DNA from 4 places in the Companilactobacillus halodurans genome. Region 1 is predicted to be linked to each of the others. Evidence: predicted binding sites of a transcription regulator. Region 1 holds the regulator's gene; each other region holds the start of a gene.
What was found. The regulator NrdR, encoded in region 1, represses ribonucleotide reductase genes. The targets are predictions, from matches to a motif close to ACACNATATATNGTGT.
Positions count from the first base shown of each region.

Region 1 (3,218 bases):
TGTCGATGAGGTACTTTGGAAAGTAAAAATACATCCTGAAACTCCCGCAAACCATTTAACGGATGAAAATATTCAAGCCATTATTGAAGCTTCCAACGAAGAAATGAAAATGGGAATTGAGTCTGGTGGTTCAACTGTTCGATCTTACGTCGATGCCACAGGTCATACAGGACATATGCAAGACCGCTTGAAAGTCTATGGCAAAGAGGGAACTCCTTGTCCAAGATGCGGTACAGAAATTAAAAAAATTAAGGTTGGCGGACGTGGAACGCACTTTTGTCCATATTGCCAAGTAGTCCAATGAGTAAGATATATGGTTTTACCGGCGGTATTGCAACAGGTAAGTCAACAATTTTAGATTTGTTTTTAAAAAAGGGTTATCAAGTTTATGATGCTGACAAAATTGCTCGTGAAGTAGTAGTCCCAGGTTCAATTGGTCTACGTCAAATTGTTGATGTTTTTGGAGAAGATATTCTAAAAAAAGATGGAACTTTAAACCGAAAAAAATTAGGTTCGATTGTTTTTGGCGATTATCAAAAATTGAAAAGCCTCAATAAGATTACTCGTCCTTTGATTAAGAAAAGAATTTTAAAAATTATATCTGAAACTAAGAATTCAAAAAGTGCAACCATCAGTATTTTCGAGATACCCCTTTTGTTTGAAGGCGGGTATCAAGCTTATTTTGATGGTGTAATCAGTATTAATATCAAACCACAAGTCCAATTGAAACGACTTATGGAACGTAATGGTTTGAGCAAAAAAGTTGCTTTAGAGCGAATCAATTCTCAAATGTCGATGGATGAAAGAAACCAAAGAGCGGATTTTATTATCGATAATTCCAGTGATTTAGATCATCTGCAAGTAGATTTTGATAAGTTGATATCACAACTTTAATTAAGAAAAGAGGTTAGAATCTTGATTTGTCCACATTGTCATCATGATTCATCAAAGGTTATTGACAGTCGTCCCAGTGATGAAGGACGTGCTATTAGACGTCGACGCGAGTGTGAAAATTGCGGTACAAGATTTACGACGTTTGAAAGATTAGAAAAATCACCACTTTTAGTTATTAAGAAAAATGGCAATCGCGAAGAATTCAGTCGTGAAAAGCTTTTACGTGGTTTAGTTAGAGCTGCTGAAAAGAGACCAGTTACGATGGACCAAATGAACGATATCGTTGATAAAGTTGAAAATGCGATTAGAGCAACTGGTGAGAGCGAAGTCAGATCACAAGTTATCGGTGAACATGTGATGAAGATTCTAGCTAAAGTTGACGATGTAACTTATATTCGCTTTGCCAGCGTCTATCGTGAATTTAAGGATATGAATGGTTTTATGAAAGAAGTTCAAGAAATGATGTCTAACGGTAAAAAGTTGGATAAGAAGTAAGGGGGCGTGCCGGTGTCTACAGGTAATTTTGCATCAGATAAGTTTACGCCACTAGTAGGCTATTGGTGTCTACCCAATGGTCATCTAAACGATGATGATCGACATATTTTAACAGATTTATATTTACCAATTTTAGGGATTGAGGCATTCAGTCTCTATTTGTTGTTATGGGAGAAAGTTCCCAATAAAGAATTGGTAACGCAAAGAAAGCCCCACGCCGATTTGTTGGGGCTTTTAGGCATTGATTTAAGACGGTTTTATGAGGCTCGAATCAAAGCTGAAGCTTTAGGTTTAATCAGGACATTTGAAAAGAAAGATGATTTGGGACCGTACTATGTTTATCAACTGATAGAACCATTATCACCTGATGAATTCTTTAAGGATGACTTAATGAGCATTTTTCTTTACGAACAAGTAGGTGAGAAAAAGTATCATTTATTGGCTGATAAATATTCTCACTCTGATCTTGTTTTGAAGAATTCCCAAGAAATCACAAAAGACTTTCTAGAAGTTTTTCAGTTGAGCAATAATGATTTGATCAACACGCCTTCAGAAGTTAAGAATACTCAAAATAGTTTCCAAACACAGCCTTCAAAGAAAAATCCATCTTTAAATGAGAAAAAGATGGAGCCACTCGACTGGGAATTAATTACGGACCGTTTGCAGCAATCTTATCGAATCAGTTCCGATAATGTCTTAGAAAATCAAGAATTGATTTTGAATTTGCATGCCTTTTATGGACTAGATGAAATGACTTTGATCAATTTGATTGGGAAAACATGCAATATCGTGACTAATAAGATTGACCCAACAAGACTCAAAAAATCAGCTCAAGACCGTTTTGAAAAGAATGTCAATATTTCTGTAAAGAAGCAGGCTTTGGAAGAAGTTTCGAGTCCTAAAGAAGATGAAAATGCGTCAACCAAGAATTGGAATCGTGCTGAGCAACAAATTTTACAACAAGCTAAAACCATGACCCCAGCAGACTTTTTAGCTGCTCAAAAACAAAAGAGCGGTGGTTTTACTGGTACAGTCGAATCAAGGGCATTACGAAATATGGCAATGAAAAGTTATTTGCCAGTTTCCGTATTGAATATCATGGTCTATTATATTCTGCAAAATTCACCAACATTAACGCTGCCTTTGATGGAGACAATGGCTAATGATTGGCAGCAAAATAAGGTTCAGACGGCTGAACAGGCTTTGCAAAGAATCAATGATTTTCAAACCAAGCCTCGTAATCCCAAACGACATTTCAATAACAATAAAAATCGTAAAGTTGAACAAGCTACTGATTGGAGTAAAGTTAAAGCAAAGGTTCCTCAGAATCAAAATACTCAAAAGAATCAGACTAATCTTCAAGATAGACTAAAACGATTAAGAAATAAGGATAATTAAGCATGGAAAAATTAGGAAGCAGATTGGCAGAATATTTAAATTCAAAGAATTTGACGGAGGATTATCGCCGTCTTCTTAATGCAGCTTTAAAAGACGAAGATGTTCAAAAGTTTTTGAAAAAAAATAGCGATGAGATTAATCCCAATGCTATTTCTACCAGTGCTGCTAGCATTTATGAATTTTATAATAATAAGCACCATAAAAGTGAATTGACTCAGGGCTATTATCCTAAATTGATTGTCAGCAACCACAATATTGAAGTTGCCTATTATCCAAATGAAAAATTGCAAAACCGCGAGAAAAAAGATCAATATGAGTCTGGATTTGTTTTGATGGATATGGCTTCTGATATTCGGAATGCTAAATTGGACGATTACAGCGGTCAAGGTCGAGAGGATGCTTTGAGTCAAGCTCTAGATTTCATTGATCAT
Region 1 is NZ_VDFO01000011.1:37,611-40,828, reverse strand. Features, by position in the region: gene mutM (DNA-formamidopyrimidine glycosylase) at 1-304, shown strand, start outside; gene coaE (dephospho-CoA kinase) at 301-894, shown strand; gene nrdR (transcriptional regulator NrdR) at 916-1,389, shown strand; gene FHL05_RS12755 (DnaD domain protein) at 1,402-2,787, shown strand; gene dnaI (primosomal protein DnaI) at 2,790-3,218, shown strand, end outside.

Region 2 (3,218 bases), on a different contig from region 1:
TTATTTGACCAGCTCCATTAGTAGTTAAACCTGATTTAATTGGAGTATCCGAACCTTCTTGATACAGGTCATAAACAGCACCAGCTAGTGGGGTATTATTTTCATCGGCACTAGTTTTAGTTAAAATCACCGATCCTAGAATCTCGTTACCATTGCCACTACCAGAATTGCTATTTCCAGTGACGCTGCCATCGGCTACTCCAGAATTAGTTTCGCCAGAGGTTCCGCCACCCCATGTGAAGTCAGCGTGGTTTTTAAATTTAGTTCCATTTTCAGCATCAGCTGGATTATTGATTTTTGTTTGGAAAGTTACGGCATAAAATTGATTGTTGGAAAGTCCATTTAAAGTAAAGCCGCTACCAGAAGTTTCTTGTAAATTGTAGTCGCCATTACTTAGCAATTGACCTTTCTTATAGTAACCAGGTGATGACCAGTAAGCTTCATAAACATTGACAGTACCATCAACGTAAGTTTGTCCAGAACTAGGGTCGATAAAATCTTTGACCGTTAAATTAGGAAAATTTTCGCTATTGCGGTTGACTAGAATCGTCCAAGTTATAATTGCGTTGCCATTGGCATCTTTTCCAATGACTCCCTTTTTTGAGAAGTCGGCATCAGATGAAACTAAAGTCATATTGTCAGTGAAATTTCCAATCGTTACATCATTGTTTCCTACAACAGCGTCTTTTCCGGGTTGAACTCCGGTACCGATATTGATTTCACCAGCAAAATCGGTTTTATTTTCAACATTTTCGTTGAAAGTAACGGTCATACTATTTGAACTTTTGTTAAGGACGGCAGTACCAATCACATTATTATCACTATCATAGATAGAAATTCTTTCGCCATCTTTAGTAACCTTTAATGTATCTGGAAAATCAACTGTCCAAGTATCGCCATTTTGCAGTTGAGTATTTGCAGGTACTTTCCAGTCAAGCGTTAAATTAACATCGCTTGCTGTACCATAATCTTTTTGAGCTATCGACATTCCACTTAAAAGGTCATTAGTTTGGTAATCAGTTGCAGCCTCTGTAGTATTGGTCTGGCTATTGAAAATAAGAATCAAGCCCAATATTGCAAAAGCAACGACAAAAAATCTTCGTAAATATTTCCCCATTATTCTTCCCCTTTCTTTTTCAATACAATTCTAATTATAGAGGCAATAATAGTTTTTAAACAGGGGGTGGGGAAAAGAAAAAAGAAAACTTTATATTTAATTAAAAGCCTGATTAATCGGAGATTATCCGCTATCATAAGGCACCATATCTTGTGAAATTTGAGAAATCTATACAATATATAGATTAGAAGTGATATCATTATGAATGTTGTTTTTTTTACAAATTAAGATATTTAAATGAGGTATGGAGGAGAATAATGATGATCGTATTGAGCGGCGCAATTGGAGCCGGAAAAAGTTCATTGGCAACGGTTTTATCAGAACATTTAGGAACAGAGGCTTTCTATGAACAGGTTGATAATAACCCCGTTTTGCCACTATTTTATAAGGATCCTAAGAAGTATGCATTCTTATTACAAATTTACTTTTTGAACAAACGTTTCGAATCAATCAAGAAAGCGATGGTCCAAGATAATAATGTCTTAGACCGTTCGATCTATGAAGATTCACTATTTTTCCATATGAACGCTGATATGGGAAGAGCCACTCCACAAGAAGTAAAAGTTTACGATGAACTATTGGCTAACATGATGCAAGAATTACCATATGCTGCTGCAAAAAAAGCACCTGACTTATTAGTACACTTGGATATTTCTTACGATACAATGATTCACCGTATCGAAAAACGTGGACGTTCATATGAACAACCAGAACAAGATCCAACTTTGCCTGAATATTATAAGCAATTGCTTAGCCGTTATGATGGCTGGTATGACGATTATGATTACAGTCCAAAGATGAAGATTGATGGCGACAAGAATGACTTTGTTGAAAACCCTGAAGATCGTCAAAAGGTTTTGGATTTGATTGATGAACAATTACGTGCTCGCGGAACACTAAAATAGAAATTGATTAAGTTAAACAAAGACGCTACAGCAATCAAAGACGATTGCTGTGGTTTTTTTGTTACTTGCGAGTCGATTCAAAATAAGATAACCTATTAGAGGCAGTTTGCACTGGTAACCTGCTTTAATTAAAACAGTGGAGGGTTTTATTTTGAATAATTTGAAAACAAGGGATATTACACAATTAGCTTTGATTGCTGCACTTTATGTAGCAGTGACGATTGCTCCTGTAATTTCAGCTTTTTCGTATGGCCAGATTCAATTTCGAGTTTCAGAAATATTAATGTTGTTGCCATTCTTCAATCATAAATACAGCTGGTCATTGATCATTGGTTGTTTCATTTCGAACATTTTTAGTGCTTCTTTAGGAGTATATGATCTGATATTGGGGACTTTGGCAACTGCCATCGCTTGCTTGATCATCACTAAGATTCCTAAAAATGTTAAGTGGCTCTGGACTGTTCCAGTTGTTTGTGCCGTGGTAAATGGAATTATCGTTGGTGCTGAATTACATTTTGTGTTGAATTTGCCATTTTGGTTAAATTTTGTCACTGTTGGATTAGGAGAATTAGTTGTTGTCGCAATCGGCGCAATTATTTTCTATTTCTTGATGCAGAATCAAAATTTCAACAAATTAATCAATTAAGACAGTGAGAGGGAAGTGATTCCCTCTTTTTTTTGTTATAATCTATTCTATAAAGATTGTGAGGAGATGTGTTTATATGAATATCGGAATCTTTACCGATACATACTTCCCTCAAGTAAGTGGGGTAGCTACATCAATCCAGACATTAAAGAGTGACTTAGAAAGAAAAGGTCATTCAGTCTATATTTTTACTACAACTGACCCTAAAGTTTCTAAGAAGACAATTGAACCTAATATTTTTCGCTTAGCCAGTGTACCGTTTATTTCGTTTACGGACCGGAGAATTGCGATTCGGGGAATGTTTCATGCGGTTGATTTAGCTAAGGAATTAAAATTGGATATAATTCATACACAAACTGAATTTTCACTAGGTATGATGGGTAAATTTGTTGCTAAGCAATTAAAGATTCCCTTCGTTCACACATACCACACAATGTATGAAGATTATTTGCACTATGTTTTAAATGGACATTTATTAAAACCTTATCACGTTAAGCAGATGACACGCTTGTTTTTAAAAAATGCTTCTGGAGTCGTTGCTCCAAGTAAG
Region 2 is NZ_VDFO01000032.1:25,833-29,050, forward strand. Features, by position in the region: gene FHL05_RS08910 (Ig-like domain-containing protein) at 1-1,117, opposite strand, end outside; gene FHL05_RS08915 (deoxynucleoside kinase) at 1,378-2,022, shown strand; gene FHL05_RS08920 (QueT transporter family protein) at 2,174-2,668, shown strand; gene FHL05_RS08925 (glycosyltransferase family 4 protein) at 2,745-3,218, shown strand, end outside.
Region 2: a site for NrdR is predicted at 1,288-1,303, ahead of FHL05_RS08915 (deoxynucleoside kinase). Genes of this name have one in related genera too.

Region 3 (3,218 bases), on a different contig from region 1:
CGATGTCCGCAATATCGGTTAACTTAACGCCACGTTCATTTAAATTTCTGATGATGTGATCATAATATTGTTTATCTTGTTCTTCAAATGAAACCAAAATTTATTACTCCCTTTATGATTATTTTTTTGCATCCCATTCCGCTTTAAACTCCGCTAAGAAGCCCAACATATATTGATTTCGACTTTGAGCAATTTTCTTAGCAGATGACGTATTCATCATATCAGTTAATTTCAATAATTTCTCGTAAAAATGATTGATGATCGTCTCATTATTCAAATTACGATATTCTTTCTTATTCATCTTTTCTCTTGGCAAAATTTTAGGGTCGTAGATAGTATCTGAATTAGCGCCACCATAGTAAATTGCACGAGTAATACCAATAGCACCAATCGCATCCAGTCGATCAGAGTCTTGAACGATTTGACCAGCGAGTGAAAGTTTAGGAGGATTGGATCCCAAAGACTTGCTAAATGACAGATTGTGAGTAATAAAAATGATTTCTTCAATTTGTGTGTTGCTGAATTGATTATCTTTGAGAAAATCTCTAATTTCTTTTTCGAGTTCAGCAGGATCACTGACTAATTTATCATCTGCCACATCGTGCAAATAGGCTGCACTTAAAGTGATAAGTGGGTCGGCAGCTTCAGTCACCAAAATTTTTTTAGCAGTTTTGACGACCCTTTGGATGTGATCGAAGTTATGTCCGGTAGCGTCGCCGCTCATTTTTTGATAAGAAAAATCTTTTACAGCTTTTAGTTGTTCATCATGTGTCATAATTTCAAGCCTTTCCTAATCGAATAGTTATATTGTCACATAAAGGGCTTTATTTTTAAATTAAAACTAAATTTCTGTTAAGATATAAATGTTTAAACAAATATTATGAAATGTTGACGTTTCATATGTTTTAGAATTATAATTAAGACATAATTTAGGGAGGCCTAAGAATGAACTATATTAATAAAGAAATACCAGAGTTCAATGTTAATGCATATCAAAAGGGTGAATTAAAGACCTTTAACAAAGCTGATTTGTTAGGAAAATGGTCAGTAATGTTTTTCTACCCAGCAGATTTTTCTTTCGTATGTCCAACCGAATTAAGCGATTTTGAAGATTCCTATAAAGACTTCAAAGAAAGTAATGCCGAAGTCTATTCCGTTTCAGTCGATAGCCAATTTTCGCACATGGCATGGGCTCAAGCAACTGATACCATTGGAAAGGTTGAATATCCAATGTTGTCAGATCAAAAGCATCAATTGACTGATTTCTTCAATATTTTAGATGAGAAGAGTGGTCAAGCTTACCGTGGCGTCTTCATCATTGATCCTAAGGGTATTATCAAGTCATATACTATTAATGACATGGGAATAGGTAGAAATGCTAAGGAAATTCTCAGAACGCTCCAAGCAGCCCAATTCGTCGAAGCACATGGTGACAATGTTTGTCCAGCCGATTGGCACAAGGGTGAAAAGACTATCAAACCTAGTGGCGATTTAGTTGGTAAGATTTAACTAATAACTTTAAAGTATAAAAACATAAAGACTCAGTAATCGAAAAATGATTGCTGAGTTTTTTGTTTTGAAGCTTAAATATATTAATGTGCCAAAAATTATTTTTATCCTGAAACTATCTTTTATAAATATCTATATTATGACGATATCTAGTGGTGCATTTCGTCCGTTATAACAATATATAGTGATATGAATTCAAAAAAATCTATATCTTGTATCAGATGATAAACTTCCCATTTGACAGGAGGGGTAAGCGTTTTACACCGATATGGCTTCCGTATACTTGAAATCATCATTAACAAATCTATCAAAAAAGGTGGTATGATTTTAGCTGTCGGTTAAATTGATATTTTAATTAATACAATTTGAGGGATAAATAAAATTTGATTAATTATCAATATAATGAACTACAATCGTATATTGATGGTTAGTCCAGAGGAGAAGAAACAATGAGTATTTTCAACCCAAAATGGTATGTTGAACAAATGAAACATTGGAGTTTCAGAAGTTACATGCTATTAATGTTTGGTTTAGGGGCCATAACAGCTTCAACACTTTCACATTCAATTAACGCTATCGCTATTTGGACATGGCTAGCCGCAATTTTAGGATTCACATGTACTGTCGCTATTACCAATGCCAAGCCTTTAAATGGTGTTTTAGGATTAGTTTCCGCACTTATTTATATTTACGTCGCTATCAATGCTAAGAACTTCTCAGATGTTGTTCTTCAGTTAAGTTACATCGTCTTACTAGATATTCCTGTTTTGATCAGTCCACAATGGGCTAAGGATGCTGAAAAGCATATTCATGGTTTAACAGGTCTTAAATGGCTTCTAACAGCTGTTTTCTTCTTCGTTGCTTGGGGATTGTTGTATTTGATGGATACAAACCTATTCATCAGTCCACGTCCTGTAATTGATTCAGTTTCAGCTGCTATTGGTTTCACAGGTGCATTATTATGTACTTTGCGTTTCCGTGAACAATATTATTTCTGGACAGCTCAAGGTATTATGTCTATCGTTCTTTGGGGCGTTACAGCTACTCAAGGAGATGCTAGTCCAGTCTTGTTCTTGACATACATTATGTACTTCATGAACGATATGATTGCCTTTTTCGATTCACATATTCACTGGTTCCACAGCAATGCTACTGAGAACCGTGTGCGTGACGAAAAGCTTTCAAACCAAGAAATATAAAAATTTTAATTTGCAATTAGTTTACCCGGAAGCTTATGATTATTTAGCGACACTAATTTTTAAGTTCTAAGTAGGGTAGATTATGAGAGTAAAAAAGTATATTAAAGTAATTCTTTTGGTAGTGGTCAGTTTAGCTTTAGTGGCTGATATTGCTGCCAGTGGCTACATGTTTAATTTTGCTTTTAGCAAGAGCGGATATGGGAGTCAGCTCGGTGGACCAATGACCAAAGATGATCATTGGTTTGCTAATCAAAAGACACAGATTTGGCAACAAAAAAGTAAAGACAACTTGAAATTGAAAGCTCGCTATTTACCCGCTGCACATAAAACAGCCAAGACGGTTGTTGTAATACACGGTTACGGAAGTGCAAGTAAGTACATGGGTTCTTATGCTAAGATGTTTCATAAAGCAGGCTATAACGTTTTAACACCTGACAATCGATCATTTGGAATGAGTCAAGGTGAGTATTCAGGTTATGGTTGGAAAGACCGTAACGATATTGCCAAGTG
Region 3 is NZ_VDFO01000021.1:26,377-29,594, reverse strand. Features, by position in the region: gene FHL05_RS06710 (phosphatidylglycerophosphatase A family protein) at 1-97, opposite strand, end outside; gene FHL05_RS06705 (HD domain-containing protein) at 119-775, opposite strand; gene FHL05_RS06700 (peroxiredoxin) at 946-1,509, shown strand; gene pnuC (nicotinamide riboside transporter PnuC) at 1,959-2,708, shown strand; gene FHL05_RS06690 (alpha/beta hydrolase) at 2,791-3,218, shown strand, end outside.
Region 3: a site for NrdR is predicted at 1,682-1,697, ahead of pnuC (nicotinamide riboside transporter PnuC). Genes of this name have one in related genera too.

Region 4 (3,218 bases), on a different contig from region 1:
CCTGAATTAACTTCTTTACCAGTCTCATCTTTCCAACCTTGTAAAAACGAGCGACAGCCCATCGGAGTTTTAAAACTACCTGTAATTTCTTTGATTTTGTCGTACATCAAAAGATCAGGATACATTCTCTTGGTTGAACATTCTAAGGCCAATTCTTTAATATCATAGTTTGGATCACTGGGATTAAGGTTTAAGCCTCTTTTAATCGTAAAAGTCAATTTTGGAAAGATAGCCGTCCGATGTTCCTTACCTAATCCCTTGATTCTAATTTTCAAAATTGATTTTTGGATTTCACGTTCGATCCAATTAGTTCCTAATCCAAAATTAATGGTCGTAAAAGGCGTTTGGCCTTGAGATGAATAAAGCGTGTTGATTTCATATTCCAAGGCTTGCATTGCATCATAAATATCCTTTTTCGTCTTTTCACGCGCAAACTCATCTTGTTTATTTTTAGGAACCCATTTCTTAGCATCACTTAAATGTTTTTGAAAATTTATTTTTGCGTAAGGTGCCAATAGTTGATCAATTCGATTAGCTGAGCAGCCTCCATATTGTAACGACGCTACATTAGCAATTATTTGCGACATCTGAGCTGTTGCCGTTTGAATCGATCTTGGAGAAGATACCCAAGCATTGCCAATTTTAAAACCATTCTTGAGCATTTCATCAAAATCAATCAAACAACAATTAGTTTCAGGAGTAACCGGAGAATAATCTAAGTCATGCCAGTGAATGTCGCCACGTAAATGAGCTTTGGCCACTAATTCTGGCAACATCTTTAATCCCAATGCTCGACTAGTTACTCCAGCCTCTAAATCACGTTGCGTATTAAAAACATTACTGTCCTTGTTAGCATTTTCATGAATCACATCAGCATTGCGCTTGAATAATCGCCCAATATTTTCTTGAACATTAGTAGCATGTGCAAACTTGGCTTGATCGCCTTGAAAATATTCTTCATATTGATTGGCCTGCTTTTCTTTTAATGAATTGAAAATAAACTCATGAATCTTAGTCGTTAAAATCAAACTATCATTTTCAAAATAATGGAGGAAATCCATTTCTAATTTAGATTTTTCTTCACTGCTTAGACCTAGTTTGTCCAAAATAAATCTAATCTTATAAGGATAAAATTTAGTTATCACGCCACTTCTTTTCTTAACTGATTTTTCTTTTAATTTATCCAATGGCTCTTCCATGCTTACTCCCCCAAATTCAACTTGCTAAAACATTTACTGAAGTTATTCTACAAAAAAAATCATAAAAAAACAAGACTACCAAATACAATATGGTGTGGTATATAACACACGCATACTATATATAGTAGTCTAGAATCATTTTTTATAAATTTATAATTATATAACTGTGTTCTTACGTCGTTGCATCAATCGCTAAAACAGTAGTAGCAACCCTTTTAGGATCAATTCCCAAAAATAACTATTTTATATCTTGTAACGTTGTAATGGCTTTTTACTCTTTTCCACGAGCAAAATAAAAAGTTGTAGCTGCATAAACAAAGACGATAGCAGTAATGAAGATATGTACGCCATAAAGGATGCCGATATCTGGTCCATCAGTAATATGATTGTTGAAGAAACCTAAAGCATTGATTTTAGTAAAGAAACTGACAAAATAAATCGTTGTCATATAAACTAATTGTTGCGATACATTACCAACACATGATAACTGATACTTGATTAAAAAAGCTCGTTCAGAATCGATATCTGCTTTGTGATACAAATTATCATTTAAAATCCGATTGTCATCTCCAACAAAGACAGAACAAAAGAACAGGCCGATAAAGTACGTATAATCAAATAGCGCCAAAATTAATCCCAGCAATAACAGAGGATAACGCAATGATTGAAATTTTTTAAGAAAGATAGGTCCTAACTGAAAACCTACTAAATAAATCGTATAAATTAAGATCAAACTATTGAATCCAAAGCGAATCGTACTATCAAAAATTGCATACAACATCACGTAATTCATCACGACGCCACGATTAATGGCAACTAAACTCACTGGAAATATTTTTCTGTGAATATCTATTTGATAATAGGCTAAAAATAAGAATAAGACGATGGCTGCTAAACTAATTAATAAATCAATCGAATTAGAAACAGCTTTTAAGCGAGTATAACGAATAATAAAAATCAACATAACTAAACTGGCTAAAAGTATCAATTTGAAAAGTGAATTAACCTTGAATTTAGGTTTTCGTTCAATCCCTTGATAAAAAGTCAATCGATGAGTTACTTGTAAGCCTCCAACCATGGAAGCAAAGAACAAGAAGGCTAATAAGATAAATGACAGATTCAAAAATTTCGTCTTTGAGGCAATCAATTGTACGATCAACAACAAAATAACTGTTAAAACAACTGACAAGGTGTGCATTCGATTGAACTTAAATTCTTTATCCATCTGACCTCTTGACCTTACTGTCAAATAATATGGCCAAATCCAACTCGAAGCTAGACCTAAGAATATTCCTCCAAGAATACCAAAAACAGGATGACTGGCTCCTAAAATAAAAAGAGAACCAATGACTCCCAATAAACTAGACATTGCCAACATGGTTGAAGCAGGCAACGTTATGAATGTCGTTACAAGCATCCCTAAAGCTCTAAATGTATAAAGCATTAGGAAAGGCAAAGCATAGGCAAATACACTCTTATTTTGATTATATAAGGTCAAACAGAAAAAATATGGTATTGCAACTCCAGCGTTGGCCAAAAGGTCCAAAACGCCTTCGTTAAATATACTCGTTATTCGCTTCATTATTTTTTTCACCTAGAATTAATGTCTTTAAATATTTTAACAGATATAAGGAAAAAATGATTCCAGAGACATCAGTTTTTTCATTAATTCCTCTACTTGGTAACAAATAATATCAAAAAAAGCTTCACTAATTCAAAAAAGAATTAATGAAACTTCATATTATTTAACGTGAACTAAATTATCAGCAACTAAACGTTCAGCAATTTGAACCGTGTTCCAAGCTGCACCCTTAAGCAAGTTGTCAGAAACAACCCACATATTAAAAGCACCGTCATTTTCCAAATCTGGACGAATCCGTCCTACAAAAGTATCACGACTATTAACTGCATTGATTGGTTGTGGATAAACCTGATGCTTAGGATCATCTTGTAAGACTGCTCCTGGAGCTTCTTTAATCAACTGTTGAATTTTTTCAGTCGTAGCTGATTTATCTTCAA
Region 4 is NZ_VDFO01000001.1:56,448-59,665, forward strand. Features, by position in the region: gene nrdD (anaerobic ribonucleoside-triphosphate reductase) at 1-1,199, opposite strand, end outside; gene FHL05_RS00235 (hypothetical protein) at 1,471-2,781, opposite strand; gene FHL05_RS00240 (aspartate-semialdehyde dehydrogenase) at 2,941-3,218, opposite strand, start outside.
Region 4: a site for NrdR is predicted at 1,312-1,327, ahead of nrdD (anaerobic ribonucleoside-triphosphate reductase). Genes of this name have one in related genera too.